DNA from 4 places in the Bifidobacterium sp. FKU genome. Region 4 is predicted to be linked to each of the others. Evidence: riboswitches for the same ligand, from Rfam matches in the RefSeq annotation. Region 4 holds a riboswitch; each other region holds the start of a gene.
What was found. Region 4 has a riboswitch for thiamine pyrophosphate ahead of MMB48_RS06645 (hypothetical protein). Riboswitches for the same ligand answer to the same signal wherever they lie in the genome.

Region 1 (7,707 bases), 500 kb from region 4:
ACCATAACCGGGTCGAGCACGATGTTCGTGGCGTGATGGAAGGTGAGTCGTTCAGCAATGACGTCGATGATGTCAGTGGCAGACACCATGCCGATTTTCACCGCGACCGGCGGAATATCCTCAAACACCATGTTGATCTGGTCGGCGAGAATGTCCGGTTTGGTGTCCTGAATGGAACGCACGCCGGTGGTGTTCTGTGCGGTGAGCGCGGTGATGGCGCTCATGCCGAACACGCCGCAAGCCAGCATGGTCTTCAGATCGGCCTGCATGCCGGCACCGCCGGACGAGTCGGAGCCGGAGATCGCGAGAACAGCGGGAAGTGTAGATGTTGCAATCTGTGCCATAGTGTTCATTCTAAGTGGGGCCCATGATGTTTTTCGGAGCGGTTTTCCTTGATGTTTTGCCGCTCCTGTGGTGAGATGGGAGGGTTTGCTGATTGCGATTGATTCATGAAATGTTCGGGAGGGGACATGGCTGATAACGATGTACTGCGCCGTGACGGCGTCTTGGTACGCATCACCGGTTTTGACGATGAACGCACCGCATATTTTGGCGTAATGCCTAATGGGCACACCACACAGCTCACATTTCCGCGTCAGGAGGTGTTCGATGTGGGCGACGTGTTGCTCGTCGGCACGGATTTCTATCGTAAAGTGCCGCATGATGTGTGGCCGTTGAAGCCCCGTGTGGGCATCGTGCGCCGTGCGCTCAACGAAGGCGTGGTCCTGGAGACTTCCGATGGCCTCGAACTGCTTGAAGGCGATTACCCGAATTCGATCATGCCCGGCAACACCGTGCAGTTCACCGACCTGTTCGGCATCGAACGAGTGCTGTGGCCCACGGCCATCCGCCCAGGCGAATCCGATCACGATGACGACATCAAGCAGTACCGCATCACGCCGGGCAGCGATCCGTCGCTTACCTTCGATTCGTTCGGCGGTTATGAGCAGGTGATCACGCGCGCCAAGGAGCTTATCGAAACGCAGCTGGGCAACAGTGCGCAGATGCGTGCGATCGGTGCCAAGCCGATCAAGGGCGTGATTTTCACCGGTGCTCCGGGCACCGGTAAAACACATCTGGCCCGCATCATCGCCAATGTGGCGGACGCGCAGTTCTATCTGGTGTCCGGCCCGACCATCGTGAGCAAGTATGTGGGCGATAGTGAGGAAACGCTGCGCATGATTTTCGCCGCCGCGCAGGCGGACAAGCGCGCCATCATCTTCTTTGATGAGATCGATTCGATTGCGTCCTCGCGCGAGAACGATACCAATGGCGTCGGCAAGCGCTTGGTGGCGCAGTTGCTGACGTTGATGGATGGTTTCGAGTCCAAGGGCAATGTTGTGGTGGTCGCTGCGACCAATCGTATTGAGGACGTGGATCCCGCTTTGTTGCGTCCGGGCCGTTTCGACTGGCAGATTCCTTTCCCAATGCCGTCCGAGCACGACCGTTTGGGCATTCTGCAGGTGCAGGCCCGTTCGTTGTCAATCGAGGGCGAACTGCCGTTGGTGGATATCGCGCAGCGAACCGAAGGCTGGAGCGGCGCCGAAGTGTGCGCCATCTGGACCGAGGCCGCTCTGGTGGCCGCCAAGGACCGACGCGGCGCGATCCGTGCTGCCGACCTCGTCACCGCCTTCGAGCGAGTCGAGCGTCGTCCCGAATTAAGACACCACCGGGCATAATAATTGGCTCCCCTCTCTGAGGGGAGCCAGAGAAAAATTACTCCTGGGCGGTGGAGTAGAGCTTGCCGCCTTGGGCGGTGTACTTTTCGCTCATCGCATCCATGCCGGCGAGGATTTCTTCGGGGCTGAGCACGTTGGCGGACACCACGTCGTTATCGACATTGGCCTTGGCCTTAGCCAGTGCCTCGGAGTCGATGCCAGCAGCAGCCTCCTTCACGATTTGCTGCTGAGCGGCCTCGCCGCCGAATGCCTTGCGGATGTTCTGGGAGATGGCCATCGAGCAGAACTTCGGGCCGCACATCGAGCAGAAGTGCGCCATCTTGGCCGGCTCGGCAGGCAGGGTGTCATCGTGGAAGGCGATGGCGGTGTCCGGATCGTAGGACAGATTGAACTGGTCGAGCCAACGGAACTCGAAGCGAGCCTTGGAAATCGCGTTGTCACGATCCATCGCGTGCGGGTGGTGCTTGGCGATGTCTGCGGCGTGGCAGGCGATCTTGTAGGCGATCACGCCCTGCTTCACATCATCCTTGTTCGGCAGGCCAAGGTGTTCCTTCGGGGTCACGTAGCACAGCATAGCGGTGCCGTAACGACCGATCTCGGTGGCGCCGATGGCGGAGGTGATGTGGTCGTACCCCGGAGCGGTATCGGTGGTCAGCGGTCCGAGGGTGTAGAACGGGGCGCCCTTGCACACCGACTTCTCCAGTTCGATGTTCATGCGTACGGTATCGAACGGCACGTGGCCCGGGCCCTCGATCATCACCTGCACGTCCTTGGCCCAGGCGCGCTCGGTCAGCTCGCCCAGAGTCATGAGCTCGGAAAGCTGCGCTGCGTCGTTCGCGTCGGCCAGGGAGCCGGGGCGCAGGCCATCGCCCAGAGAGAACGCCACGTCGTACTTGGCGAAGATGTCGCACAGCTCGTCGAAGTGCGTGTACAGGAAGCTCTCCTGGTGGTGGCGCAGGCACCAGTCGGCCATGATGGAGCCACCGCGGGAGACGATGCCGGTCACGCGGTTGGCGGTCAGCGGCACGTAACGCAGCAGCACGCCGGCGTGGATGGTCATGTAATCCACACCCTGCTCGCACTGTTCGATCACGGTGTCGCGGAACAGCTCCCAGCTCAGCTTGGAGGCATCATCCTCGACCTTCTCGAGGGCCTGGTACATCGGCACGGTGCCGATCGGCACGGGGGAGTTGCGCAGAATCCACTCACGGGTGGTGTGGATGTCGTTACCGGTGGACAGGTCCATCACGGTATCGGCGCCCCACTTGGTGGCCCACGTCAGCTTCTCCACTTCCTCGTCGATGGAGGAGGTGACGGCCGAGTTGCCCATGTTGGCGTTGAGCTTGGTCAGGAAGGCGGATCCGATAATCATCGGCTCGGCTTCGGGGTGGTTGATGTTGCAGGGCATCACCGCGCGGCCGGCGGCCAGCTCGGAGCGCACGAGCTCAACATCGCAGTTCTCGCGGGTGGCCACGTACTGCATCTCCGGGGTGATGATGCCGTGGCGGGCGTACCACATCTGGGTGATCGGGTGGTCCTTGGCGCGCATCGGCTGGTGCTTGCGTCCACGCCATTCCTTGGTAGCGCGGCCGCGCTTGATGGCGCGCTTACCATCGTCCTCAAGGTTGCGGCGGCGGCCCTCGTAGTCTTCGATGTCGCCGCGGTCGCGGATCCAGTCGAGACGCAGGGGCTTCAAACCTTCCTTCGGGTCGCACTTGGGGCCTTCGGTGTTGTAGTCGTGGAACGGCGGGTTCGGGCCCACGCCGGGCGTGTCGCTCAGCTTGATTTCGGTGTACGGCACTTCCAGGTCGTAGGAACCGTACTGATAGGTGAACGGTACGGACTTGGTCTTGCGGATGTGCGCCTTGTCGCGCTGCTTGGAACCACGGGCGGCGATGTCCACGCGCTGCTGCTTGGCGAGCTTCTGGGCGTCCTTGGCGTCCTTGGCGTTGGTGAACTTCTTCTCAGTGGCCTCGGAGCCAGGCTTTGCGGCCCCTTCCTGAGCAGCCTGAGTGTCAGCAGCGGGGGTGTGGGTTACGACGCGCGGCGCGTAGCCGTGCTTCTTGTCACCGCGGATGGCCTTCCAGCCTTCGACCATGGCGCGCGCGGCCTCTTCCGGGTTCTCGGCACCCGCGATGGCGGAGACCGCGAACCAGCCAGCGGCCTTGGTGTCGGCGAGCATGGCCATATCGGCTGCGGTCACGCCGCCGCCCACGACCACCGGGAACTCGCTGGCGACGCAGATGGTGTTGATCTGGGCGGCGTCCAGCGTCTTGCCGGAGCCGTCGTTGCCGCCCACGGAAGCCTCGGGCTTGGTGGTGGAGACGTGCAGAGGGCCGGCGCCGATGTAGTCAATGCAGCCGTCGGGCAGCTCGTTGATGAGCTGAACGAGGCTTTCGGTCTCAGCCGACAGACCCACGATGGCCTCGTCGCCGAGCAGGGCGCGGGCTTCGCGCGGCTCCATGTCGGTCTGGCCGATGTGCACACCGTCCACCTTGATGCCCTTGCGGCGGGCCTGCCACACCACGTCGGCACGGTCGTCGATCACAAAGGCCACGGAATCGGACTTCTCATTGTCCTCGATGATCTGCGCGATGTCGCGGGCCATGTCGGTCAGCTCAGAGGCATCGGCCTCCTTGGCGCGCAGTTGGATGAAGGTTGCGCCGCCGTGCAGAGCCTGATCCACCACGTCGGTCAGCGGACGGCCTTTGCAGTCCTCCGGCCCCACCACGAAGTACGCGGACAGGTCGAAGCTGTCTCGCATGGAGGCGTATGGGTATTCATTACTCATTATTATTCCTACCTTTGTTGTTTCTTGTGGAAGTCTTATTGGGAAAAACTGTTACGAGCTCCCTCATCAGAGGGAACTGAAACTACTGCACAAAAATCTCGGATTCCGCCACCTGTTCGGCGGTCACATTCCACAGCGCGTCAAGGAACGCGACCTGGAATGAGCCCGGCCCGTGCGAAGTCGTATCGGCTATCTCTCCCGCGCGGTTGTACAGCAGAGATGCGGACAGAGCGGCGGTCAGCGGATCGGAAACCGCCAGATATGTGGCAGCCACGCCGCCCAGCGAGCAGCCGGCACCGGTGATCTTGGTCATCATCGCGCTGCCGCCCGGCAGTCGGTACACGGTTTCGCCGTCGGTCACCAGATCGGCGATGCCGGACACGGCCACGGCGCAGCGGGTGGAAGCGTCATGGGAGGAATGCTTGGCGTGCTGTTCGGTCAGATACTGTGCCAGCGCCATCGCCGCACCGGTTGCGGACTCCACGCCATCGACGGATTCCACTCCGGCGGGGCGGTGCTCGGAAGTGTCCCCCACGGTTTCGGTATTGAGCCCCCACATGTTCGCCAGCGCGATTACCTCGGAGGCGTTCGCGCGAATCATGGTCGGGGGAGCGGCCTTGAAGGCCTGAAGAATAGCGGTGCGGGTGCGGCCGATGCCGGCGGCCACTGGGTCGAGCACCCACGGCTTGTCCAAGTAGTTGAGTCGCTGGGCGATTTCGGGCAGCGCGTCCTTATAGAACGGCAGCAGCGTGCCCACGTTGATGTAGTTCGCGCCCGCGATTTTCGCGGTTTCGATCACGTCGTCCGGCAGGAAACTCATGGCCGCAGTGCCGCCGGCCGCCAGTTGCGCGTTGGCAACCAAATTAATGGTCACAAAATTGGTGAATGACTGGGCCAACGGAGTCGTCTCGCGTACGCGGCGAACGGCATCGGCGATATTGTCGCGGATGGGTGAATCGGCTGGAACCGGAGTCCCGGCGGTACAACCGCTGGACATACCGGTAAACGATGATGCACTATTGCTCATTTACTGCTCCCTACGATGGTCTTAACCAACAGGTTCTAAGGGTCAGGCTCAGGCCTTTCTCAACTCGCGAACCACATGCGAGTCCCCCTGCACTACAGTGCCGACGCTATGCGCCAACATGGACATTATCGTGACGGATTTGTTCGATACGTGTCGTCAGGTCTGGCGCGTCCCGTCCATTCGTGATATGTGGACGCCTCCGCCGAGCAACATCTCCCGAATTTGTGACGCTAACGCGATGTCAGTGGTACAAATTGGGGAAGGGCAAAACAACAGGAACAATATGGAGGTGTTTGCGATATAGGAATCGCTGCGAACGGCCGCTCGTGAGACGCGGAACATATACCGGACAATGCCGCCTGACCTGTCACCATATACGGCTATCCTGAAGCGGTTGTTATTAGACCCCAAACCGTTCAAACCAGAAGGTGCATTGTGGCTCAGTCCAAACTCGATGAAGTCGTATCCCTTGCGAAGCGTCGCGGCTTCGTGTTCCCCGCCGGCGAAATTTACGGCGGCACCCGTTCCGCTTGGGATTACGGCCCCCTCGGCGTCGCTCTCAAGGACAATATCAAGCGTGAATGGTGGCGCTCCATGGTCGTCACCCGTCCTGATGTCGTCGGTGTCGACACTTCCATCATTCTGCCGCCCGAAGTGTGGGTGGCGTCCGGCCACGTGAGCGTGTTCAACGATCCGCTCGTCGAGTGCCTCAACTGCCACAAGCGCAACCGCGCCGACAAGCTCGAGGAATCCTACGCCGAGAAGCACGGCGACAAGATGCCGGAAAACGGCATGAAGGACATCGTCTGCCCGAACTGCGGCACCCGTGGCCAGTGGACCGAACCGCGCGACTTCAACATGATGCTGCGCACCCACCTCGGCCCGGTCGAGGACGAGAACAGCCTGCACTACCTGCGTCCGGAGACTGCACAGGGCATCTTCGTGGACTTCAAGAACGTGATGACCTTCTCCCGTTCCAAGCCGCCGTTCGGCATCGCCAACATGGGTAAGTCCTTCCGTAACGAGATCACCCCGGGCAACTTCATCTTCCGCACCCGTGAGTTCGAGCAGATGGAGATGGAGTTCTTCGTCACGCCCGGCACCGATGAGGAATGGCACCAGTACTGGATCGACGCCCGCACCCGCTGGTACATCGACCTCGGCGTCAAGCCGGAGAACCTGCGCCACTACGAGCATCCGAAGGAAAAGCTCTCCCACTACTCCAAGCGCACCGTGGACATCGAATACAAGTTCGGCTTCCAAGGTTCCGACTGGGGCGAGCTCGAAGGCATCGCCAACCGTACCGATTACGATTTGAGCGCGCACTCCAAGCACTCCGGCGAAGACCTGAGCTACTTCAACCAGGCCACCGGCGAGAAGTACGTGCCGTACGTCATCGAACCGGCCGCCGGCCTGACCCGCTCCCTGATGTGCTTCCTCGTGGACGCCTACGATGTGGACGAGGCCCCGAACACCAAGGGCGGCGTCGACAAGCGCACCGTGCTGCGTCTCGACCCGCGTCTGGCCCCGGTCAAGGCCGCCGTGCTGCCGCTGAGCAAGAAGCCTGAACTGCAGACCGTGGCCCAGAACCTGGCCGACGACCTGCGCTTCAACGAATGGATGATCGACTACGACGAGTCCGGTGCCATCGGTCGTCGTTACCGTCGTCAGGACGAGATCGGCACCCCGTTGTGCATCACCGTGGACTTCGACACCCTCGAAGACCATGCCGTGACCATCCGCGAACGTGACACCATGGCCCAGGAGCGTATCGCCCTCGACAAGGTGGCCGATTACGTGGCCGCCCGCATCGGCGAGAAGCGCACCCGCGTGCCCCTGAAGCCTGTGGAAATGGGCGGTGAGCCTTGGCCTGAGTCCGGCGTTCAGGAAGCCGGCGGTCTGTACTAAAGACGGGTCTGTATAGAGGCTCCCCTCTATGAGGGGAGCTGTCCACGAAGTGGACTGAGGGGAGCCAAAGCTATTTCAGAACAGGAACCACATGGCAGAATCTGAAACCGAAACCACCATCACCGCTACTCACGAGACCAACAATCTCGACCCGCGTACGGACGCGCCGGCACGGCCCGAGACTCCGGTACACATCGCCCCCGTGCAGCTCGGCAACATTACCGTGCCGACCCCGGTGGTGCTTTCGCCGATGGCTGGCGTGACCAACTGGCCGTTCCGCGTGATCTGCGAGGAATACGGTC
Region 2 (7,707 bases), 1.3 Mb from region 4:
GGACGAGCGCATCCTGGTCTTCGACCTCGGTGGCGGCACCTTCGACGTTTCCCTGCTGGAGATCGGCAAGGACGACGACGGCTTCTCCACCATCCAGGTCCAGGCCACCAACGGCGACAACCACCTCGGTGGCGATGACTGGGATCAGAAGATCATCGATTGGCTGGTCTCCGAAGTCAAGAACAAGTACGGCGTCGACCTGTCCAAGGACAAGATCGCGCTGCAGCGCCTGAAGGAAGCCGCCGAGCAGGCGAAGAAGGAACTCTCCTCCTCCTCTTCCGCCAGCATCTCCATGCAGTACCTGGCCATGACCCCCGACGGCACCCCGGTGCACCTGGACGAGACCCTGACCCGCGCGCACTTCGAGGAAATGACCTCCGACCTGCTGGGCCGCTGCCGCACGCCGTTCAACAACGTGCTGCACGATGCCGGCATCTCGGTGAGCGACATCGACCACGTGGTGCTCGTCGGCGGCTCCACCCGTATGCCCGCCGTCAAGGATCTGGTCAAGGAGCTTACCGGCGGTAAGGAAGCGAACCAGTCCGTGAACCCGGATGAGGTTGTGGCAGTCGGCGCCGCCGTGCAGTCCGGCGTCATCAAGGGCGACCGTAAGGACGTTCTGCTTATCGACGTGACCCCGCTGTCCCTCGGTATCGAGACCAAGGGTGGCATCATGACCAAGCTCATCGATCGCAACACGGCCATCCCGACCAAGCGCTCCGAGGTCTTCTCCACCGCCGAAGACAACCAGCCGTCCGTGCTGATTCAGGTCTACCAGGGCGAGCGTGAGTTCGCTCGCGACAACAAGCCGCTGGGCACCTTCGAACTGACCGGCATCGCTCCGGCTCCGCGTGGCGTCCCGCAGATCGAGGTCACCTTCGACATCGACGCCAACGGCATCGTGCACGTGTCCGCCAAGGACAAGGGCACCGGCAAGGAGCAGTCCATGACCATCACCGGTGGCTCCGGCCTGCCGAAGGACGAGATCGACCGCATGGTCAAGGAAGCCGAGGCGCACGAGGCCGAAGACAAGCAGCGCAAGGAGGACGCCGAGACCCGCAACCAGGCCGAGGCCTTCGCCTACTCCACTGAGAAGCTCGTCAACGACAACAAGGACAAGCTCTCCGACGACATCGTCAAGGAGGTCACCGACAAGGTCAACGCCCTGAAGGAGGCCCTGAAGGGTGACGACACCGAGAAGGTCAAGACCGCTCAGACCGAGCTGATGACCGCCGCTCAGAAGATCGGCCAGGTCCTCTACGCCCAGCAGGGTGCCGAGGGTGCCGCGGCTGGTGCCGGTGCGGCTGGCGCTGCCGGCGCTGGCGCTTCCGCTGGCTCCGCCTCCGGTTCCGACGACGACACCGTCGAGGCCGAGGTCGTGGACGACGATGACGACAAGGACAACAAGTGATGTCCGAGTTCAACAAGGACGACTACCTGAACGACCTGCCGGATCCCGACCAGGCCGCTGAGGGTGCCGCTTCCGCCGCGCCGCAGGACTCGGCCAAAGCCGAGACCGCATCCCAAGCTTCCTCTGACGAGGGAGCTGGTGCGGCGAAGTCCGCGACTGAGGGAGAGACCCCGGCGAACGCCGGAGCGGAACAGCCGAGCGATAGCTCGTCCGATTCCGCTCCCTCCGATTCCGAAGACACCCTCACCCCCCTCGGCAAGGCCAAGAAGGAAGCCGCAGACTACCTCGAAGCCCTGCAGCGCGAACGTGCGGAGTTCATCAACTACCGCAATCGCACGCAGAAGGAGCAGGAGCGCTTCCGCCAGCACGGCATCATCGACGTGCTGACCGCGCTGCTGCCCGCCCTCGACGATATCGACCGCATTCGCGAACACAGCGAGATGGACGACTCGTTCAAGGCCGTTGCCACCAAGATCGACAAAGCCTTCGAGAAGTTCGGCGTCGAGAAGTTCGGCGAAAAGGGCGAGGACTTCGACCCCACCAAGCATGACGCGATCCTGCACAAGCCGGACGCGAATGCCGAAAAGGAAACGGTTGACACCGTGGTTGAGGCCGGCTACCGCATCGGCGACCGCGTAATCCGTGCCGCCCGAGTAGTAGTAGCCTCCCCACAAAACTGACGACCAGTTCGCTGCAATGAGTTGACAGTGCCTTAGCTCCCTCTGATGAGGGAGCTGATATTTACCTCGGCTCCCCTCTCTGAGGGGAGCTGTCAGCGAAGCTGACTGAGGGGAGCTTAACGGATGCCGTAACTCCCCTCAGTCGCCTATGACGACAGCTCCCCTCAAGGAGGGGAGCCAATCATAAAGACTTTTCTAGAAAGGAGACATGAATGGCTGAAAACGAATGGCTCAGCAAAGACTTCTACAAAGTCCTTGGTGTCTCCAAGGACGCTTCGGACGACGACATCAAGAAGGCGTACCGCAAGCTCGCCCGCAAATACCATCCTGACGTCAACAAGACCAAGGAAGCCGAGGAGAAGTTCAAGGACATCTCCGAAGCCTATGACGTGCTGAGCAAGAAGGAAGATCGCCAGAAGTACGACGCGATTCGTCAGTTCGGCATGGGCGGCGCCCGCTTCGCCGGCGGTTCCGGCGCCGGCGGCTTCGATGCTTCCGGTTTCTCCGACATCTTTGGTTCCATGTTCGGCCAGGGTGCCGGCGGCAATGGCTCGCGCATCCGCTTCTCCACTTCGGGCGGCGGCCCCAACAACATCAACGACATCTTCTCGATGTTCGGCGGTGCTGCAGGCCAAGGCGGCTACAGCCAGCAGGCGTACGGCAATGCCGGCGGCTATGGCTATGAGGAGGCCCCGCGCCCCGAAAACGGCGAGGACCGCAACTCCAAGATCAGCCTGACCCTGCGTCAGGCGGTCAAGGGCGCTACCGTGTCCCTGTCCGTGGACGGCAAGAAGTTCAAGGCCCACGTGCCTGCGGGCGTCAAGGACGGCCAGAAAATCAAGCTTGCCGGCAAGGGCAAGCCGGGCATCAATGGCGGCAAGGCCGGTGACCTGTACCTGCACGTCACCGTCAAGCCCGATGCCGCGTTCTCGATGCGCGGCCACGACATCGTCATGGACCTGCCCGTCACCGTGGGCCAGGCCGTGGCCGGTGGCAAGGTCGAGGCCAAGGACATCGACGGCAATCCCGTCACCTTCAAGGTGCCGGCCGGTTCCAGCTCCGGCGCGGAGGTCAAGCTCGCGGGACTCGGTGTCCAGCGCGGCAACCAGCCGGGCGACCTGATCGGCCGCGTGCAGATCATGGTCCCCGCCAAGCCGGGTCTGGCGGTCAAGCACGCCGCCAAAGAATTCGACGAAAAAGCCGGCGACTATCTCAGCCTGTAATCAGGAGGTGAACAATGGCGCGGTTAGCCAACCAAATGAAGCAGTTGTACGCAATGTGCGCAACCGCGCTGGTGATGGGCAGGGCCGATCTCGACGGAGCCGATGATGTCGGCTTCGATATCGAACTGCCCATCTTCACCGTCGGCCAGGCCGCCGAACTGGCCAACATCCACCCCCAGACCCTTCGCCAGTACGACCGGCTGGGTCTGGTCCGTCCGCAGCGCACCGATGGCGGCGCACGCCGCTACTGTCTGCGCGACATTGCCCGCCTGACCCGAGCTCAGCGCCTAAGTCAGGATGAGGGCATCAATCTTTCCGGTATCGCGCGCATCCTCGAGCTCGAAGAAGAGAATCGACAGTTGCGCCGTGAAGTCAAGCGCATGCAAACCGGCGACCAGGAAAGCGTCTTCGCCGCTGGCCGAGACGGCAACATCGTGGAGGTGCAACGCTCCAACCGCGCCCGCCTCTGGCGCAACGCCATCCGCCGCGAAACCCGCGAACTGCCCGGTCGCGATACCGCCGCCGATACCGCTGCCTGCACCACCGGCGACTCCAACTTCACTCCCGCCGGCTCCAAGTCCATGGTCCTGTGGGGTTGGTGAGTCTGGCCGCATTGCTTCGATTCCTTCTCCATTCGTAAAACTGTTTGTTATCTCACATCGGGCAGCTGCCGAAAAAAGCACGATTTTTCTTGACGGAGATGTCAAGGTTTGTTACGGTGACGTGCGAAAACCGATTCGTAAGGGGTGCTTTAGGCTGAGACGGTATGTGCCGAACCCTTCGAACCTGTGAGCTAACACTCGCGTAGGGAATACGACGGTTGAACTCCTCTGTTCGGCTCGGCATCCCATATGCGCGTTGAGAGAGAGGAAGCGTATGTCAATACGCAAGGAGCTGACCGCCCAGAACGTACTGCTGGGTTTCCAGCATGTGTTCGTTTCCAATGTTTGGCTTGATCCGGTATTCGTGGCCGGAGCAATCGGCTTATCTATTGCCCTATCGTCGAACATGATTAACGCCATCTTCATCGTCTCCGGCCTGGTTACTCTGATCCAGGCCACTCGGCTGGTTCGCCTGCCGGTGGTGCAGGGGCCGTCAGCCGCGTTTGACGCGTTGATGATCGCGGCAGGTACGGCTGGCATGCTGGGGGCGGCGAGTTCGTCCATTCTCATCGCTTCGCTTGTGTTCCTGTTGCTGTGCCTGACCGGTGCGATAGAGCGGATGAGGTTCCTGTTCTCTCCGATGATCTCGGGCGTGGTCATCTTCATGGTCGGTGTCTCGCTGTCCGGATTCACGCTGAGCGAGTTTCTTGGTGGGGCTCCCGGTGACAAAACGTTTGCCGATCCGCACATCCTGACCGTGTCGATCCTGACCACGGCGATTGTGCTTGTCCTGTCGCTGCTCGGCAAGGGTCTGCTTAAGTCGTTCTCATTCCTCATCGCGCTTGTCGTCGGCACCGTGGTCGCCGCGGCGTTTGGCATGGTGGACTTCTCTCCTGTGGCTTCCAAGGGATGGTTGGGCCTGCCGACCTTCATGCCTTACGGGCCGTTTACGTTTGACTGGAAGATCTTCATTCCGTTCTTCATCGCCTATATGGTTGCCGTCATGGAGGCTCTCGGCGTCTATCAGGCGGCTTCCGAGATTCAAGGCACGACCCTCGAACGCAAGCAGGTGCGCTACGGCCTCGCCGGCGAGGCGGCAGGTTCGGCCATTTCCTCGCTGATTGGTGGATTCACCACCACCGCATACCCGCAAAATGTCGGCCTGCTCAACCTGACCGGCGAAGGCAAGCTGCGCACGCGCACGCCTGTGACAATCGCCGCCATTCTGTTGCTGATTCTGGGCTTCGTGCCAAAGGCGGGCGCGCTGCTGTCCGTCATTCCCTCGGCAGTCGTCGGAGGCATCTTCCTGCCGGCTGCGGCCAGCCTGATCGTGACCGGTCTGCGAGCCTTGCGCAAGGTCGCTGATGACGAGCGCCGTCAAACGGTCATCGGCATGTCTCTGCTGCTCGGCATCGCCCTGCCCAAGGCGCTCTCCGGCCTGACCGGCGGCGCAAGCGTGTTCTTTGGCAACAACATCATGGTCGGTGTATTCAGCGCCATCATTCTCAATGCGCTGTTCGTCGCTCTTCCGGATTTGGTGGCGAAGCATCGTGCGCCGGCGTCCGTGGATGTTCCAGCAGCCGATCCGGCGGATGGGACTGGCGCTGCGGCGCACGATGAACGATAATGCTGGTTGATATTGGATATTGACAGGAGCGATGCAATGACTGATGTGATGGATGACGCGCGTCGTATCAAGCGCGGGATTCTGGATTTTATCCATACCTATGGCTGTGAGCAGGCCCCGGAAGAGGCGTTTGGTGCGTTGGCGCGCGACGTGTTCATCTATCAGTACACGTATGATCTGCCGTACCGTCGTTACTGCGCGGCTAAACGCGTCACCCCCGCAACGCTCAAGGATTGGCGGGAGATTCCGCCGATGCCGGTGGACGGGTTCAAGCACCTTGACCTTTCGACCATACCGACCGAGCAGTGCAAAGCCGTATTCATGACGAGCGGAACCACGCATGGCGGCAAGATGCGTGGGCGCAACTTCCACCCTGATCTTGAGGTGTGGGATGAATCGATGATTGTGCCGTTCCGTCATTTCATCATGCCGGATCGTGAACGCATTCGCATTGCTGTGATCTCTCCGGCGTGGGACATGAACCAGAACTCCTCACTGTCGCGGTATCTCACCAAGGCCGTGGAACTCTGTGGCAGCGAAGGCAGCGGCGTGTTCTTCGATGAACATGGGCTCAAATTCGATGGCATCATCGATTTCCTCAATCGTGCGGTGTCCGACGGCGAACCGGTGATGCTGATGGGTGTCTCGTCATCCTACCTGTATCTGCTCGATTACCTGCATGAGCATGATCTGACGTTCGCGCTGGCCCCCGATAGCCGCTTGTTCGACACTGGCGGCTTCAAGAGCACTAAGCGCGACATCACCGAAGACCAGATGCTTGACGAACTGGAACAGACACTGGGGGTGCCGCGCCACCACTGCGTCAACATGTATGGCATGACCGAGTTGAGCTCGCAGATCTATGACCAAAATATTCTGTCGTGGTATACGGATGGCACCAGCAACTATCTCAAGGCGAACCCCGCCTGGGTGCGCACGGTCTTCCTTGATCCGGAAACGCTGGCTCCCGTCAAGGATGGTGAGACCGGTGTGATAGCCCATTACGACCTTGCCAATTGGAATTCATGCATCGGTATTCTGACCGAGGATCTTGGCTACCGGACTCCGGACGGATTCCTGCTGCAGGGCCGGGCGAAGGGAGCCGAGGCCCGTGGTTGCTCAATCGCAGTGGACGAGGTCATCAGTGCCAACCGCTGACGAATCTGTGAGTCAGGCCATTGATGTCTTCCACCTGCCTTCGGGAGCGGATGTTTCGGATTACGAAATCTATGATGTCGCCACATCGGATGGGGTGAAGCGTTTGCGCTATCCGCGACTGGATGGCCCAAAGGTGACTTCCCTTGCCAAGCAGCTTGCCGATGTTCGCAACCGCACGCTTGCCGCGATGAGTGTCAACGATATTCTCGACATCGTGGCCGACGCGGCCCAACTATGGGCCGATCCGGATTTTGAGCTGCGGCGTCAGGCTGAACTGCTGATTCCCGCAATCACCGGATATGAGCCTGACATGGTGCGGATTGAGCTCAAACGGTATATGCGCCAGTTCAGGCGTCGTGAACTGCTCCGGTTCCTGGACTCCGAAATCGGTCAGCCGTCCATGCTCGACGAATTCCGGCCGAACAAGGCGGGGGGATACTCTAAATATGTGGGCCCGGCGCTCACCTATCAGGTGTTCTCCAGCAATGTGCCGGGGATTCCCGTGTGGAGCATGGCGATGACCCTGCTGGTCAAAGGCGCGATTCTTGGCAAATCTTCATTTTCCGAACCGGTGATGCCTGCGTTCTTTGCTCGCAGCATTGCGATGGTCAATTCCGACCTCGCTGATGCCATTGCGGTGGTTCCATGGAAGGGCGGCTCGCAGCAGCTCGAGGATTCAGCCATCGATGTGGCCGATGCCGTGATTGTTTACGGTTCTTCGCAGACTACCAAATTGATTGCGGGCAAAGTCGCCGGATCAAAGCCCTGTCTAGGTTACGGAGCAAAAGTCGGGTTGGCGTTCATTGGCCGAGAGGCTTTGCGCCCTGATACCTATGCCGATACCGTGCATCGTGTGGCTGTTGACATCGCCACATATGACCAGCAAAGCTGCCTGGCTCCGCAGACCGTGTTCGTGGAGACTGATGGAGCCCTCACCGCTCGTGAAGTGGCTCAGCTGCTCGGTGGCGAGCTTGAGAATCAGCAGCGCAAATATCCGCGCTCCGTA
Region 3 (7,707 bases), 300 kb from region 4:
GGAACGGTAGCCGCCTTCGCGGCGCGGCTTGAAGCCTTCGCCGTCACGGCGCGGACCATTGCCGCGGTAACCGCCCTTGTGGAAGCCGCCGGACTTGCCGTACGACTTGCGGTAGCCGCCTTCGCCATCGCCGTCGCGGCGCGGCGCGTAGCCCTCGCCATCCTCACGGCGACGCGGCTTGAAGCCCTCACCGTCATGACGCGGCTTGAAACCGCCCTTGCCGCGCGGCTTGAAACCCTTGCCGCCGCGGTTGCCCGGTCGGCGATCGCCATACCCCTTATGGCCGCCGCCGTAGGACTTGCCGGAACGCTCGTTACCTTCTGCCATTACTTGTTTTCCTTAATTCGTTGTTGATTAACGGTTTTCCACGGCGCCGAGCGCCTTCTTGCCACGACGGATGAGCGCGAAGCGGCCTGCCAGGAAGTCGGCTTCGGCCAGCACCTGCTCCTCATCCTCGATACGGTTGTTGTTGAGATACACGCCACCGGACTTGATGGCGCGGCGTGCCTCGGAAGCGGACTTGAACAGTCCGGCAGCCTGGGCGGCGTCGATTACGCGATCGCCCGGCTTGGAGACGGGGAAGACGTGCTCGCCGTTCTCGTCGACCACCTTGAAGCCGTCGAGCACGGATTCCAGCGTTTCCTCGTCGATGTCTTCGAGGTTGCCACCGCGGCCGAACAGCGCACCGGAAGCATCGATGGCAGCCTGGGTAGCGGCCTCGCCATGCACGAAGCTGGTGACCTCCCAGGCGAGGGTCTTCTGGGCCTCGCGCTTGCCGGGGTTGGTCTTGGATTCCTCGACCAGTCGTTCGATTTCGGCCTTGGGCAGGAAGGTGAACGCCTTCAGCAGGCTTTCCATCTCCACGTCCGGGCGGTTGATCCAGAACTGGTAGAACTTGTACGGGCTGAGCATCGTGGCGTCGAGCCAGACGGCGTTGCCCTCGGACTTGCCGAACTTCTTGCCGGAAGCATCAGTGATGATCGGGCTGGTGAACACATTGACGTCCACACCGCGCACCTTGTGGATCAGGTCCAGACCGGAGGTGAGGTTGCCCCACTGGTCGGAGCCGCCGAGTTCCAGCGTGCAGTGGTATTCGTCAAACAGGTGGAGGAAGTCGTTGCCCTGCAGCACCTGGTAGCTGAACTCGGTGAAGGAGATGCCTTCCTCAGAGTTCAGGCGGCGGGCGACCGTGTCCTTGGCGAGCATGGTGCCCAGACGGAAGTTCTTGCCGACGTCACGCAGGAAGTCGATGACGGTCATCGAGGCGGTCCAATCGTAATTGGACACGAAACGTACGGCGTTCGCGCCTTCGGTGTCCAGAATGCCGCCGATCTGGTTCTTCAGACGATCGGCCCAGCCGGCCACCACGTCCTTCGGGTTGAGCGTGCGTTCGCCGGACTGGCGCGGGTCGCCGATGAGTCCGGTGGCGCCGCCGACCAGGGCGATTGGATGATGGCCCGCAAGCTGCAGGTGACGCATGTTGATGAGCTGCACGAGGTTGCCGATATGCAACGATGCAGCGGTGGGGTCGAAGCCGCAATAATAGGTGATGGGCTCGCCGTTCAGTGCTTCTGCGAGTCGATCCCGGTCCGTGGACTGGGAAATCAACCCGCGCCATTCCAGTTCCTCAAGCAGGGTGTTGAAACCCGCTTCCTTGAAGTCGGTGACGTGAGCCATAGCTTGTCGCTTCTCCCTATCGAATTGTGAATGAGACTGCCCAATTGGGCACAGTCAAGTTTCGCAGAACATGGCGACAGTGCCGAACACCAGCCGAGCCGCGCGATTCAGTAAAACGCCTTATTCTAGCGGCGCGGGCCCATAAGTTCGCGCAAAGAGTCGATGATGTCCTGACGATCCGGCACCTGGAACTTCGGGAAGGACTTGAGCATACGCTTCTGCTGTGCGTTGATGACGCCATTGACGGCCCAGCGCAGACGCTCAACCGTATCCTGCGAAAGCTCACGCATCCTGTCGGATACCGCACTGGAGCCCCGCTGCCACGTGTCACCGGCGCGTGCCGCCACATCCTGCACCACCTGAGCGACGGAATCGAGCACCTGCTCGAATCCGAGCATGCCCGCAACCGTGACCGCCAAGTCGATGATGGTGATCAGGGCCAGTACCGTGACCAGCGTATGCAGCATCGGCAGCGGAATCATATCCGTGACCCGCTCGACATATGGCTGCGAACCAAGTACCACGCCCACGCCGCCGAGGCCGAAAATCAACGCGCCCAGCAGGCAGACGCGGCCTTGGAGGTTGAAGCGGAAGTTCGAGTAATCCCACCAGCGGGCGTGGAACAGCTGCTCCATGACCCATGAGGTTGTGTATTCGAGTATCGTGGCGCCCACCATCGAAATCAGGAAGATGATGATCGGGTTATGTACGTTGCCGAGAATGGCGACGCCGAGTATCGCGCCGGTGCCGTAGATCGGGCACAGCGGGCCGTTGAGGAACCCTCGGTTGACCAAGCGGTGCTGTTGGCAGGAGACGAGAATGGACTCGTACATCCAGCCGACGAAACTGTAGAACAGAAACCAGAGGAAATAATGTTCGAGTGTGGTGATCATCGACGGGCTTCGATCTCGGCGTAAGGCTTCGCGGCGGGCAACGCGCGCTTGTTGAACCGGTCGAACGAGAAGGTCTCGGCGGTGGCGGAGCATTTGTCCGCCAAGGTGACCAGATAGCCTTCGATATAGCGCGGCGGCACCAGGGTCATCGGGAACATGTGGTTCTCGATGCTGTTGCGTTCGATATCGTTGAGCTTGAAGTCCTTCAGGGCATTGGCCAGGGCGGCGTGGCCATGGGTGAAGCCATGCCACTGGTGTTCGCCGTTATCCCAGTCGTGCCAGTCGTACAGGAAGTAATCGTGCAGGAGGGCCGCGCGAATCAGGGATTTGAGGTCGACGCGGTACCACAGGTGCGCGCGGTCGGCCATCCACACAGCCAGGCAGGCGACACGCACGGAATGTTCGAACGTGGTGACGTTGCCGTGCTGGTAGTAGCAGCGTTCGATCTGCATGTGGCGATGCTCGATGACCTCACGGCCGTGCTTGGCGACCAGGCGTTGAATCTGCGTTCGGGTGAGCAGATGTCCCACGGTTTCGACCCTCCGTTCGGGTTGGTTCAGTGCAATCCCTTGTTGTGAATTACGATTACCCGACGATATTCAAGAATCCATCGAGTAATACCGTGACCGATTGTAGGGCACACGTATGTCCGTGCACACTCATCCAAAAGAACGACAACGGGAACCGTTAATCGTGGTGGGTTTCAAGATAGTCGAGATAACCCTGAAAACCGCCATCTAGGCTTGCTACATCGTAACCGCGATCGGCAAGGATTTCAGCTACTTCCTCGCTCCACCATCCTTGAGCACAATAGACTACGACAGTTCGATCTGTGGGCACGGTTTTGAGCACATGGGCCAGAGGGTCGAGTGGTGCATTGATGGCACCTTCGACCGGGTGGGCGGCGAAGTCGGCTGGTTCCCTCAAGTCGAGCAGCGTGACCGTATTCGGGTCGAGCTTGGCAAATTCCGCCGGCGTGATGCGGCGGTACGATGATTCACTGCTCTCATCGTCAACGACCGCATTATGCAAGGCAATAGGCATGTTCTTCCCCTCTCGTTCTGATCTTGGCTCCCCTCAAGGAGGGGAGCCACATAGCTCTAAATCGCGCAGGCCGGCTGAATATAGTTGGCCGGATCAATAGCAGTAATGGTCGGCTGCTCACCGCACACCGGGCAATCCGGCACATGCTTTGGCAGTGGGACCCGTCGAATATTCATGGTCAGCGCATCCACGGTGAGCATGCGCCCCACCAACGGCTCCCCCACGCCGGCAATCAACTTCACGGCTTCGGTGGCTTCCAGACTGCCGATCACACCGACCACCGCGCCCAGCACGCCGGCCTCCTTGCAGGTCGGAATCTCACCGGCGGCGGGCATGTCGCGGAAGATGCAGCGGTAGCAGGGGCCTTCGCCGGGAATGACGGTCATCACCTGACCGGCGAATCCGACCACTCCGGCATGGATGTACGGCTTGCCGGCCAGCACGCAGGCGTCATTGATGAGGAATTTTGCGGCGAAGTTGTCGGTGGCATCGATCACCAGATCGTACGGTTTGATGAGGCCGGCGATGTTGCTCGCGTCGACGAGCTCGTAGTAGGTGTCGACCGTCACATCCGGGTTGAGCGCGCGGATGGCTGTGGCCGCGGATTCCACTTTGGGCGCTCCGACACGTGCGGTGGTATGGATGATTTGGCGTTGCAGATTGCTCATATCCACCACATCGCCGTCCACCAGTCCGATATGGCCGACGCCGGCCGCCGCCAGATACAGGGCGGCCGGAGAACCAAGCCCGCCCGCTCCGATGATGAGCACGCTGGAGGCCAACAACCGCTTCTGCCCTTTGACGCCCAGCCCCTTCAAAATCAGATGGCGCGCGTACCGCTCCACCTGTTCATCAGTCAATGCCATGTTTTCTCCATGTTTCCAGCTCCCCTCAGTCCGCTACGCGGCCAGCTCCCCTCAGAGAGGGGGAGCTAATAAAAGTGTCAGTGCAAATACCCCGTAGTCGGGCTGGACGGCACAGCCTGTCCCTCGGTCACCTTGCCAAGGCCAGACAAATACGCCGCACGGCCGGCATCGATGGCGTGCTTGAACGCCTCAGCCATCAGGGGGATATTGCCGGCAGAGGCAATGGCCGTGTACGCCATCACCGCATCCGCACCCATCTCCATCGCATCGCAGGCCTGGCTCGGACGGCCGATACCAGCGTCGATGATGACCGGCACATGCGCGTTGGCGATAATGATTTCGATGAAGTCACGCATGCGCAGGCCCATATTGGAGCCGATCAACGAACCGAGCGGCATAACGGCAGCGGCACCGGCCTCCTCCAGCTGACGGGCCGCAATCGGGTCCGGGAACATGTAGGGCATGACCACGAAGCCTTCCTTGGCCAGCATCTCGGTGGCTCGGATGGTTTCGGCGTTGTCCGGCAAGAGGTACTTGGTCTCGTGTTCGATTTCGACCTTGACGAAGTCGGTGTGGCACACTTCGCGTGCCAGTCGGGCGATACGCACGGCTTCCTCGGCGTTGCGCGCGCCGGAGGTGTTGGGCAGCAGCGTAATGCCTTCGGGAATGTAGTCGAGCACGCTGTTCTCGGTGGTCTGCGCGCGGCGCAGTGCCATGGTGACGATCTGCGTGCCGGCATGTTCGACCGTGGCCTTGATGAGGTTCAGGTCGTAGCGGCCGGAGCCCAGGATGAATCGCGACTGGAACTCGTGACCGCCCAAGTTCAGCGGCTTGTCTTTCACCGGGAGAATCGGCGCGGCGGTGCCGACCGGATTGGTGACGGCGGGCTGCGGCGGCAGCGGAGTCGCCTCAACAGATGCTTCAGTAACCGGATTAATATTGCTCATAGCTTTTCCTTTCATCCACCCTGTACAAACTGCACAATTTCCATGACGCACTGGTCGTCGAGCATGGCGTCGGCACGCTTATCGCGCGGGATAATCTCACCATTGAGTTCGATGGCCACACGCTCGGCGCGGAATCCGCGCGCTTCGAGATAATCGGCGACGCTGACCGGCGTCTCGAGCGTGACCTGCTCTCCGTTGACCTGCATAATATCCTTTCAGATAGTAAAAAAGGGTGCACGAAACGAACCGTACCTTAAGTGGTGCGCCCATTCATGAACCCAATCATGCGACCGTTCGACCGTTGTGATGTATTGGCTCCATCACGACCGTCTCACGGCTGAATTATGCAAACGGAATGAAAGCTGTATTGGAGAACCCGGCAAATCTGCAACAACGATTCCTTACGGCGGCATGACCCGCGTCAAGTTCCCCGGTCGAAGTCTGGCAACTTCCTCTCAGCCTCACGGCTCCCGTTCGTTACGATTTCTCAGTGTATGCCGTTGCAGTGACAACAGCAAAATAGAGCTCCCTCTGACGAGGGAGCTCTATTGGGACTAGAACGTGCCGGGGGCTTTGTAGGCGGAGCCATCCGACGTGGATGCGGGGAAGAGCTTGAGTTCTTCGACCTCGGCCTTGGCGTCGGCGATCTGCTCGCGCACGCGACCGTAAGCGGTGCCGCCCTTGCCGTTGCGGGAGTCGACCGAACCGTGGCTGGAGAGCACTTCGCGTACTCCCGGAGCCTTGTCGGCCGGCAGGAACGCGGCGAAGGTCTCGATGAAGTCATTGTCGGTCAGATCCCACAGTTCCTGGCCGCGGCCTTCGGCGAGCTTGACGCAGGCACCAGAGAGCTCGTGCGCGTGGCGGAACGGCACACCGTTCTTGACGAGCCATTCGGCGATGTCGGTGGCCAGCGCGAAGCCGGTCGGAGCTTCCTCTTCCAGGCGGTCGCCGTCGAAGTGCATGGTCTTGACCATGCCGGTGAAGGCGGGCAGCAGCACTTCGAGCGTATCGACCTGGTCGAACACGGCCTCCTTGTCTTCCTGCAGATCGCGAGCGTAGGCGGTGGGCAGGCCCTTCAGGGTGGCCAGCAGACCGGTCAGATCGCCGATGAGTCGGCCGGACTTGCCGCGGGCGAGCTCGGCGATGTCCGGGTTCTTCTTCTGCGGCATGATGGAGGAGCCGGTGGAATAGCCGTCGTCGAGCTTGACGAAGGCGAACTCCTGGGTGTTCCAGATGATGATCTCCTCGGACAGGCGGGAGATGTCCACGCCGGTCATGGCGGCCACGAACGCGAATTCGGCCACGAGATCACGTGCGGCGGTGCCATCGATGGAGTTGTCGGTCACGCGGGAGAAGCCGAGCTCACGCGCCACGGCCTCCGGGTCGAGGCCGAGCGTGTTGCCGGCCAGCGCGCCGGAGCCGTACGGGGAGGCGTTGATGCGCTTGTCCCAGTCGATCAGTCGCTGCACGTCGCGGATCAGCGGCCAAGCGTGGGCCATGAGCTGGTGCGCGAGCAGCACGGGCTGGGCGTGCTGCATGTGGGTGCGGCCAGGCATCACGGTGCGGCCGGCCTTTTCGCTTTGCTCGATCAGGGCGTTGACGAGGTCAAGCAGGAGTCCGGCGATTACGCGGGAGTGGCGGCGCAGCCACATACGAATCAGGCAGGCGATCTGGTCGTTGCGGGAACGGCCGGCCCTGAGCTTGCCGCCGAGTTCGTCGCCGGCAATGTCAATCAGTCCGCGTTCGAGGGCGGTGGCCTCGTCCTCATCGTCTTCGATGGGGGCGAAGGAGCCGTCATCGACGTGGCGCTGGAGCGTGTCGAGCGCATCCTCCATGCGCTGCAGCTCGTCGGCGGTCAGGAGTCCCGCACGGCCGAGAGCACGGGCGTGGGCGCGCGAACCGGCGATATCGTCGTCGGCCAAGCGCCAGTCGAACTGCGTGGACTTGGACAGTCGGGCCAGTTCCGGCGACGGACCAGACGTAAAGCGACCACCCCACAGGGCCAGATGTTCGTTGTTCTCAGTCATGAAGGCTCCTTGAAAAGTGAAAATAGCTGTGTTTAAGCGTAGCAATGTGTTCAAACATACAGTTGCCCCCGCTGGCGAGGGCTGTCACATGGAGTGTGACTGAGGACAGTCCTTTCAAAGACCACTCCCAGTCAGCTATGCCGACAGCCTCGCAGCGGGGGCGACTGAGTAAGAATCACTCGACGGTGTTCTTCGGGACCTCGATGCCGTTGCCGAACTTGACGTCGCGCGCTGCGGCCACGCGGGACGGCAG
Region 4 (7,707 bases):
TCGGTCTTGCCGATCACATCGTCATGCAGAATCAGGCCATGCTCGGTCTGCGTGGAGCCGCCAGCCACAAGCTGATCGGTGATCTTCTTGCCCTTGCGGTCGGTGAACTGCACCTTCTCGCCTGCGGTGAGAGGCCCGCGCCTCGGCTCCATAACTTGCTCCTTGCGTGCTCGGTGGGTCAATCGCTACAAGTCTAATGCATGTAAGCTCGTTGGTGAGGTGATGACGATGCAAATGCAGATGACAAGCCAGATCGATGCCGGCGGCAATGACCCCATTTTCCTGATGTTCCACGGTTACGGCAACGACGAAAGCGAGATGGTGCGGATTCTCGACGCCGTATATGCGCCGATGCGAGCCGATGCGGCCCCGTCCGCAATTGCCGCCGTACCCAGCTATATCTCGTTCCGTGCCACCTACGCAAGGCCCTATATGGGCGGCAATTACTGGTATCCCGACGGCTGCGGCGTGGACGAGCGCCAACGCGAATGCGCGGCGGTCGGGGATGCGGTGGCTTCACTGCTGGATGCCTCGGCATTCGCCCATCGCAGGAAGATATTGATCGGTTTCTCCCAAGGCGGTTATCTGTCGTATCGCCTGGTCAAGGTGCATCCGACGTTGTTCAATGCCGCGATCCTGCTCAGTCCTTCGTTCATGGGCGAGGAACAGGCGGCGCTTGACTCCACTACCCGATTCTTCCTGGCGTATGGCGCGCAGGACCGCACGATTCCGCTGCCCGACCAGCAAACGGCCCATCAGGTCCTTGAACGGGCCGGGCATCTGACCTATCGCGAGTATTCCGGCATGGCCCATGCCATCTGTGATGAGGAAATCGCCGATATCCGGCATTTCCTACGTGCCGTATGATGCCGGAATAGCTTCAATATGGAATATCTCCGTTCAAAGAGGTACCGGTCCAAGTAGAAGCGGCTCAACAATGGCGGAATGGCGTTGGCCATGCCCATTCATCGCGCGATGGTTCTGCGATCAGCTCAATTCCCCTGCCGGCTGATGCCGCCCTTATGACCGGTGGCCTTGAATGGCGTGGCGCGTGCCGTCACCTTCGGCCCCGGCAGATTCGTGCTGGTATTGGATCGACCGCGGAGCCCGACAGCCGGCTGGGACTCGGAGCGTCGACCAGTACCCGTGATGTTGGTATGCCGTTTGCCGTCATGTGCCTGTTTCCCACCAGCACCTTCAGCCTCGTCAATATCAATACCCCTGGCGCGCAAAGCACGCGCCCACCGCTCATCCATCGTGCGCCTCACACGTCCCATTCGGGTTTCCACGTGTACTGTATATCGCAGGCGCTGGGCGAACGGCGGCAGGTGGTTCAGGGTGATCGGGCCGAATGCGACGGCGTCAAAAGACATCGTTTGCCCCCTTCGATGGTGTTGGCCAACAGGTTCCAAGGGTCAGGCACAGCGCCTTTCTCAACCCGTTCGCCGCCACGATGGCCGGCAGCTTGCGTTCACGGGTTCCCCTGCAATGTGCCTCATTATGGCAACACGAACCGACAGGTGCCGGCTGCGCCTAGGATGGGAAATGATTGCTGCACGCCGAAAAGGGGAGGCGACTGCCATGAGGTATTTCACGACCGACACGCATTTCGGGCATCCACTGGTCACGGTGTTGCGAGGGTTCACGACGTTCGACCCGACGCACTCGCGCTATGAGGAGGTGCTGCGCGCGCATGATCGCAAGACCGCCGAGGATTGGGCCAAGGAGGAGACGTTCGGCGCGGGTCTGACGTTTCGTCAGGTCGCCGATACGGATGCGCATGACAAGGCGATTGTGGATCATATCAACACTTTGGTCGGCCCGGATGATGAGCTGTGGATTCTGGGTGATATCGGTTTCCGCACATCGCTGACCCATCTGAAGAACTGCCTGCGAGCGCTCAATTGCAAGCATCTGCATGGTGTGATCGGCAACCATGATGACTGGTGGCTGGAAGACCGCCCCGCACTCAACCTGTTCAAAAGCTTGGAGCCGCACGATACGGTTGAGATTGAGGGACTCGGTACAGTCAATTTTTCACATTACCCGTATCGGGAGGATCTGGCATACAGTTGGCCCGATGATGTGGCGAAGTTCAGCGGCAAGGCGTTGCCGTTTGACGGTCGCAGACTGCTGTATGGACATACACATCAGCTTTCGCCAGATGGTGCACGCCCGGAGGCACTGAATGTTGGCATTGACACAATGCATTGACCGCCGTTGAGATGTATGCACGCTGAACACGCGCCTCAACGGCATTGGTCTCGTCATCTCTCGCTCACACCAACGGATTGCCGGCAAGACGGGTCAATTCGGCGTTCAGCTCGGGGAAATGCTCGTTGCCGACGAACGGACCGTATTCCGTGCCGGATTGGAATGGGCACCATGCCTGAATGGTCATATGCTTCAGCCGTGAATAAGGCAGGATGCCACCGGTGCGATCGGCTGCGGGATCGCTCGCCATATTGAATTGGATTTCAGCGTCGAGCATCTATGTATGCATTCCGCCGTGTCGAAATAGTCGATGCCGGAATCATGGGCCACGGCCACGGTACGTGCCGCATCGGCGGCATCCAACGCGTCCATGCGCATCACGCCCAGCGCCACTCGTGACGCAATCATGCCGGATTGTCCGATTTCCTGAGTCTTCATAGTGTCACATTTCTGTTATCGTGAATCGGCGAACGAGCACTGTCCGCTTCGTTGCCGGGCAGCAATCTCCAATGCCGCTGCTTATGTCACCTTATCGCTTGAAGTGCACTTGAAGGCAACTCGCAGGCAGGCAGGCAGCGCGCGCTGCCGGGCGCGTCTTCGCGTCTTCATGTCTTCGCTGTGACCGAGACATCGTTGTGCCGTAATCATGCCCATTTCTTGTATGATGACCTCTATAGCAACAGAGCTAGGGGGATTCCATGAATACTACCGATTCAGCCAAAGTCAGTGATGCCAACGCCGGCGCAAACAATGTCATCCATATCCCGCACAATCCCACGCTTGCCGGATTGGCCACGCTGACCCGCAACGTGGCATACAAGACCGGGGCCGATAACCTGGTGATGGATATCATCTCGCCACAATCCACCGGCGATGACGATGACCGCCGCTACCCCACCGTGGTATTCGTGCAAGGCAGCGCCTGGACCACGCCGCATCGCGACTACGAGATCCCGCAACTCTCGGCTTTGGCCCGCGAAGGCTTTGTGGTGGCTACGGTGAATCATCGCGATGCCTCGAGCGATCCCCACGACGTGTTCCCCGCATATCTCGAGGACGTAAAAGCAGCCATCCGCTATCTCAGGGCAAACGCACGTCAATGGCACGTGGACCCCGACCGTCTCGGTATCTGGGGCACGTCGTCCGGCGGCAACACGTCGCTGCTGGTGGGGTTGACCGCCGACGATCCGCGGTATGAGGACGGCACCAATGCCGATGAGAGCGATGCGGTGAAGTACGTGGTCAGCTGCTTCCCGCCCACCGACATGCTTGAAGCTGTCGACGCATTCGACGATGAGACCAATCCATTCCGGCTGTACTATTTCGGCCCGTTCGCGGCCGTGGTGGGTGCGACCCATGAGACCGGCATCAATGCCGAGGTCCGTCAGCGCGCGGCTGACATGAGCCCCTACCTGCAGGTGCGGGATGACCAGCAGTATCCACCGATGCTCCTGTTGCACGGCACCGCCGACACCGTGGTCCCCTACCATCAATCCGTCAAGATGCGCGACCGGCTGGCCGAGCACGGCGTGGACGCGCAGCTGGTGCTAGTCGACGGCGCCGAACACGAGTACGATTTCTGGAGCCAACAGGTCTTCGACGTGATTTTCGATTTCATTCGTGAGCGGAGCTGAACGGTAAGGGCACACGGGCGCGTCCTTTTTATAGGTTGCCGAGTTCTCTTTTAGCCAATTTTGTTGGAGCCCCTATCTGCGCGAACATACCATGACAGTTCTAGACTGTGTTCTAGGACTGTCAATCGGCAATGTGTATGAAGCGTGATGTGATGGGTCAGACGGCGATTGATGGAGTTGAGGGACTTAATAGGGCCGGCGAAATCAGCAGATTCAGCGGTTCGCGGTCGGTGGCGTTGCCGCCTATACCATTCTGGCCGTGCTTACTTCGCGACTGTTGCAACGGCCGACTACCACGGAACTGTTGCTCATCGTCATGTGGATCACGCTGGAACTATGTGCGCTGACTATGTTGCACAGTTCCGGAGCTCTCGGGGCAACCGCCGCCATCGTTTTGGCCATCATCCTGCTGATTTTGCTTATCGCCGACATGGCCTGCTACCTCGCCTACTGCCATCTGCCACCCATGCCCGCCTTCATCGTCGGCACCGCACCACTGATTGCCGTAACGGTGTTTTCTGAGATTGTCGTGGCGATGATTGTGTAGGTCCGGGGATTTTGTTTGCTATTTCGTGTTATTCAATTGTGTCCCGAATATATCTGGGCACTGCCAAATTTATGATTCCAATCTTTTCCTGCGGATCGGCTTAAGATAATTGACTCTGAAGGATTTCCAATCACCAAAAAACTTGTTGTCCGTTTCAGTTTGTTCCCCATTCCGGAATTTCTCACAGGTCAATTCAAGGGTGCATAGAAAATCCGCAACTTGTTCAAGCCGGTAGTCGCGTGGAGAAGCGTCACGATAGACAATGGCATCTATGGAGAGTGCATACTCAATCCCGCCTCGCAGGGCATCAGTAACTATCTGTTGGCCACCGTCGTAATACACCTTGACAGTGCCATAAGAATGGAAATCCGAAAGATGCGCCAAAAGTAGATTAACAATATCGCGTTTGAGTTGCGCTTCAAAACGTTGGCGGTTATCGTCAAAATCACTTTTACGATGCACAAACGTCCGATATGTAATCGGCAGCCGCCGAGTCATGATAACGAATAAACCCAGAAGCCTCTTACGCTCCGATAGGCTCATCCCTTCGTAAGCATCATGCCCGGTAAGCAGCGGCCCAGCATGGAAAGGGACATCAGGAAGTCCATAGTCAGCCAACGACTGGCGGTACCGCTCTAAGGCAAGACTAATATCCTTAGACTGGTCATGAAAAACAAGAGTAATTAAATAATATTCCGATCGTTTACCCCACTCACCGCTCTCATCAGCGAAGATGCTCAATACAGACGGCATCGCACCCCCGTCCCCGTTGACAAAAAATGCCGGGGGAGCCCCCCGGCGACTTGGAGCCTTTCTCGTTTCCGAGTAAAGCAATATATTTATAGCATTTTCAGCCCCTAGCCCGCAAGCCACAAACGGCTATTCCGCTGACAGCTGCTCATATTGTAGCCACGCCATCTACTGCAACATCATGTCACGGTGCTTGTGCCAACGGAACAGACGCTCACGATGGCGGTTCAGCGTGAAACGATCCCACATCTGGTCCTCGGCCCACTCAACCATGCCATCATGTTCTTCATCTTCGGGATTGCCCAAGGTATCAAGGAACCGCTCGAACCCATACACCCCGCCGACATCCTCCGGAGGCGCATCCCCCGCCCCATCCCAAAGCTGAGGATCCGCAACGTGCACGCTGCGGTAGGTACGCAGCAGCTTGATGTCATGGATCCAATCGTCACCATAATCGTAGTAATAGCGAGCGGTACGCGCCTTGGGAAACACGTCGCCCAGCTCGGTTTCCGAAGCAATGCGAACTTCCGGCAACGGCTCCACCGGCATATATTGTTCGTATTTCGCCTCATGGTATGAGGGCTCTTCTCCCCACAATTCTTCCACTTGCACCTGCTTCCCATCCGGAAATGTGGCGCAGAAGCAGAACAGATGCTCGCCGTACCACATAAAGCATTCCTGCAATACCGCATGCAAATCGAAGAACGTCAATGATGCCGGCACCAGAATCTCCCGCCAGCATTCACGCCCGTCAAGGCGCAAAGTGACTCGGAAACGAAATGCCGTGTTGCCATTGCCTGCCATGAAGACTCCCTTATCAACGATGAAGTTATTATCACCGTAACAGAGTCTGGGGCAAACCACTGCGTTACGAATCTGATTCGCGCCCTCAGAAAAGGCCGAATCATCTGTTCAATCTCCGTGTCCTGTGGAAAAGACTCTAACAATAACCGGTACTGTTCATCATCAGCAAGTCCAATATGCCATGTGACCAGGTGCGGGACACTCATGTGATCAGTCGCTATGGTGGTGAGACGTGACTTCGGTTCGTACCGTCGAGCAGACGCGAATGGGGATAGCCGCGCCGCTCGTGTCCAATATCGGCTGGGGCGTGCTGCCGCTGTACTGGCGCACGCTGTCCAGTATGAATGCCATCAGCGTGCTCGCGTATCGTTTGGTCGCCACGTTGGCGGCCATGGTCGCGCTGTTGGTGGCGTTCTCCGGCCTGCCCACCGCGATTCCGCTGGCCACGTTCTCCTACGGCGTGCAGCACAGCCATTACTTGACCGTGAGTTTCATCCAATATCTCACCCCGCTGACCCAGTTCTGTGTGGCCGTGCTCCTGCTGCACGAACCGATGCGCGCGCAGGGCTATGCGGCGTTCATGGTGATTTGGGTCGCGATCGCGGTGTATTCGTTCGGCGCGATTCGGGCGTATTGGGAGCGGCTGAAGCCCCACGCACGTTAAGCGCTTCCTTAACTCCCCTCCCCGAGGGGAGCTGTCGCCGTAGGCGACTGAGGGGAGGTCGACACGGCAAACAGCAGAAACCTCGCTCCCGACCAAAGCCACAAACACCACTCACGAAGCAAGCTTGTACAAGTTCTCCTTAAATTCCCGCTCACTCCACTTAATGGGATACGCATTGTACTTTTCCAAAGCGGTTATTAGCTGATTGTCAATGCGCCGATCCGAATCATTGAGGAAAACAACCAGTTCACTTGGTGTCTTTCGTGCCGCCTGCGTATCCTCCCATGAAAATAAGGTACTGGGAATGAGTCGCTGGGAAGGCCGCGTAATAGATGTGCAGAATCGTTCCGTCTGTTTACTCGTGAACGGCAACACAAAGTCATACTGGCACAGCAAACCAGACTTGCCACGGAACTGAGCGCCTTCCACATACCGTATGTTGTTCGCATTAAAGAACATACGAATGTCATCTGCAAAATACGTCTGCACATGGGATTGGCCAGCATAGACATATCACCAACTTTGATGATAGCTTGCAGGAACCGATTCTTGGCATCAGCAAAATCAGCAGTATCGCTCGTCAGAGTAAGCTCGTCGCCGTTACGTTCAATACCAAACTGATTCAGAATATCTTTGAGCACTGCCAAACGCGATTCCGTCACAGTCATCCCATGCGACTCCAAACGGCGTAATGTGGCACAGCCATCAGAGAACGTCACGCTGTTCTTCCCGGGCTTCACATAGAACTGCGTATAGTCGTTGTCTTCATCCAGAAGTGGAACATTAACTTCATACCACTCATCCAGTTGCGTATAAGTCGTGTTATCAGACAGCCATTTTCCGTAACTTCGAATTAATGAGTCAAAATCAGAACTCGTCATACTTTCTTCTCGTCGTAAACACCACGATTTATTTGACTACAAACTTATCTGATGCAATTGGAATTGCTTCTCGCCTTTATTCAGGGTGATGGACTTCGGAGACAAAGCTTCCTTCAGCAGTTCCAGCATACGACGAGCTTCAGCATCTGTCAGTACAGCCATTGACGCCTCTTCCCCGAATGCGATTACCCAGTGGAAACAAGACTACATCAG

Region 1: it holds a riboswitch for thiamine pyrophosphate, as region 4 does, so the genes downstream of both, MMB48_RS04300 (hydroxyethylthiazole kinase) here and MMB48_RS06645 (hypothetical protein) in region 4, are expected to answer to the same signal.
Region 2: it holds a riboswitch for thiamine pyrophosphate, as region 4 does, so the genes downstream of both, MMB48_RS00760 (solute carrier family 23 protein) here and MMB48_RS06645 (hypothetical protein) in region 4, are expected to answer to the same signal.
Region 3: it holds a riboswitch for thiamine pyrophosphate, as region 4 does, so the genes downstream of both, thiS (sulfur carrier protein ThiS) here and MMB48_RS06645 (hypothetical protein) in region 4, are expected to answer to the same signal.

What each region holds. Positions count from the first base shown of each region.
Region 1 is NZ_CP092888.1:962,437-970,143, forward strand. It holds gene thiD (bifunctional hydroxymethylpyrimidine kinase/phosphomethylpyrimidine kinase) at 1-344, opposite strand, end outside; gene MMB48_RS04290 (ATP-binding protein) at 471-1,679, shown strand; gene thiC (phosphomethylpyrimidine synthase ThiC) at 1,717-4,470, opposite strand; gene MMB48_RS04300 (hydroxyethylthiazole kinase) at 4,553-5,497, opposite strand; TPP riboswitch at 5,488-5,596, opposite strand; gene MMB48_RS04305 (glycine--tRNA ligase) at 5,933-7,405, shown strand; gene dusB (tRNA dihydrouridine synthase DusB) at 7,497-7,707, shown strand, end outside.
Region 2 is NZ_CP092888.1:165,250-172,956, forward strand. It holds gene dnaK (molecular chaperone DnaK) at 1-1,411, shown strand, start outside; gene grpE (nucleotide exchange factor GrpE) at 1,411-2,091, shown strand; gene MMB48_RS00750 (DnaJ C-terminal domain-containing protein) at 2,304-3,314, shown strand; gene MMB48_RS00755 (heat shock protein transcriptional repressor HspR) at 3,329-3,916, shown strand; TPP riboswitch at 4,047-4,143, shown strand; gene MMB48_RS00760 (solute carrier family 23 protein) at 4,191-5,543, shown strand; gene MMB48_RS00765 (coenzyme F390 synthetase) at 5,580-6,701, shown strand; gene MMB48_RS00770 (acyl-CoA reductase) at 6,688-7,707, shown strand, end outside.
Region 3 is NZ_CP092888.1:1,760,621-1,768,327, forward strand. It holds gene MMB48_RS08035 (tetratricopeptide repeat protein) at 1-327, opposite strand, end outside; gene tyrS (tyrosine--tRNA ligase) at 355-1,677, opposite strand; gene MMB48_RS08045 (putative ABC transporter permease) at 1,803-2,570, opposite strand; gene MMB48_RS08050 (HD domain-containing protein) at 2,567-3,100, opposite strand; gene MMB48_RS08055 (rhodanese-like domain-containing protein) at 3,258-3,614, opposite strand; gene thiF (thiazole biosynthesis adenylyltransferase ThiF) at 3,671-4,480, opposite strand; gene MMB48_RS08065 (thiazole synthase) at 4,558-5,427, opposite strand; gene thiS (sulfur carrier protein ThiS) at 5,439-5,633, opposite strand; TPP riboswitch at 5,808-5,911, opposite strand; gene argH (argininosuccinate lyase) at 5,982-7,454, opposite strand; gene MMB48_RS08080 (argininosuccinate synthase) at 7,630-7,707, opposite strand, start outside.
Region 4 is NZ_CP092888.1:1,458,713-1,466,419, forward strand. It holds gene MMB48_RS06635 (tRNA (adenine-N1)-methyltransferase) at 1-152, opposite strand, end outside; gene MMB48_RS06640 (alpha/beta hydrolase) at 235-867, shown strand; gene MMB48_RS06645 (hypothetical protein) at 993-1,373, opposite strand; TPP riboswitch at 1,364-1,495, opposite strand; gene MMB48_RS06650 (phosphoesterase) at 1,582-2,214, shown strand; gene MMB48_RS06655 (hypothetical protein) at 2,279-2,401, opposite strand; gene MMB48_RS06660 (hypothetical protein) at 2,407-2,652, opposite strand; gene MMB48_RS06665 (alpha/beta hydrolase) at 2,913-3,848, shown strand; gene MMB48_RS06670 (hypothetical protein) at 4,153-4,395, shown strand; gene MMB48_RS06675 (DUF3800 domain-containing protein) at 4,465-5,148, opposite strand; gene MMB48_RS06680 (plasmid pRiA4b ORF-3 family protein) at 5,314-5,949, opposite strand; gene MMB48_RS06685 (transporter) at 6,182-6,613, shown strand; gene MMB48_RS06690 (DUF1829 domain-containing protein) at 6,725-7,072, opposite strand; partial or broken gene MMB48_RS06695 (DUF1828 domain-containing protein) at 7,144-7,494, opposite strand; gene MMB48_RS06700 (hypothetical protein) at 7,531-7,656, opposite strand.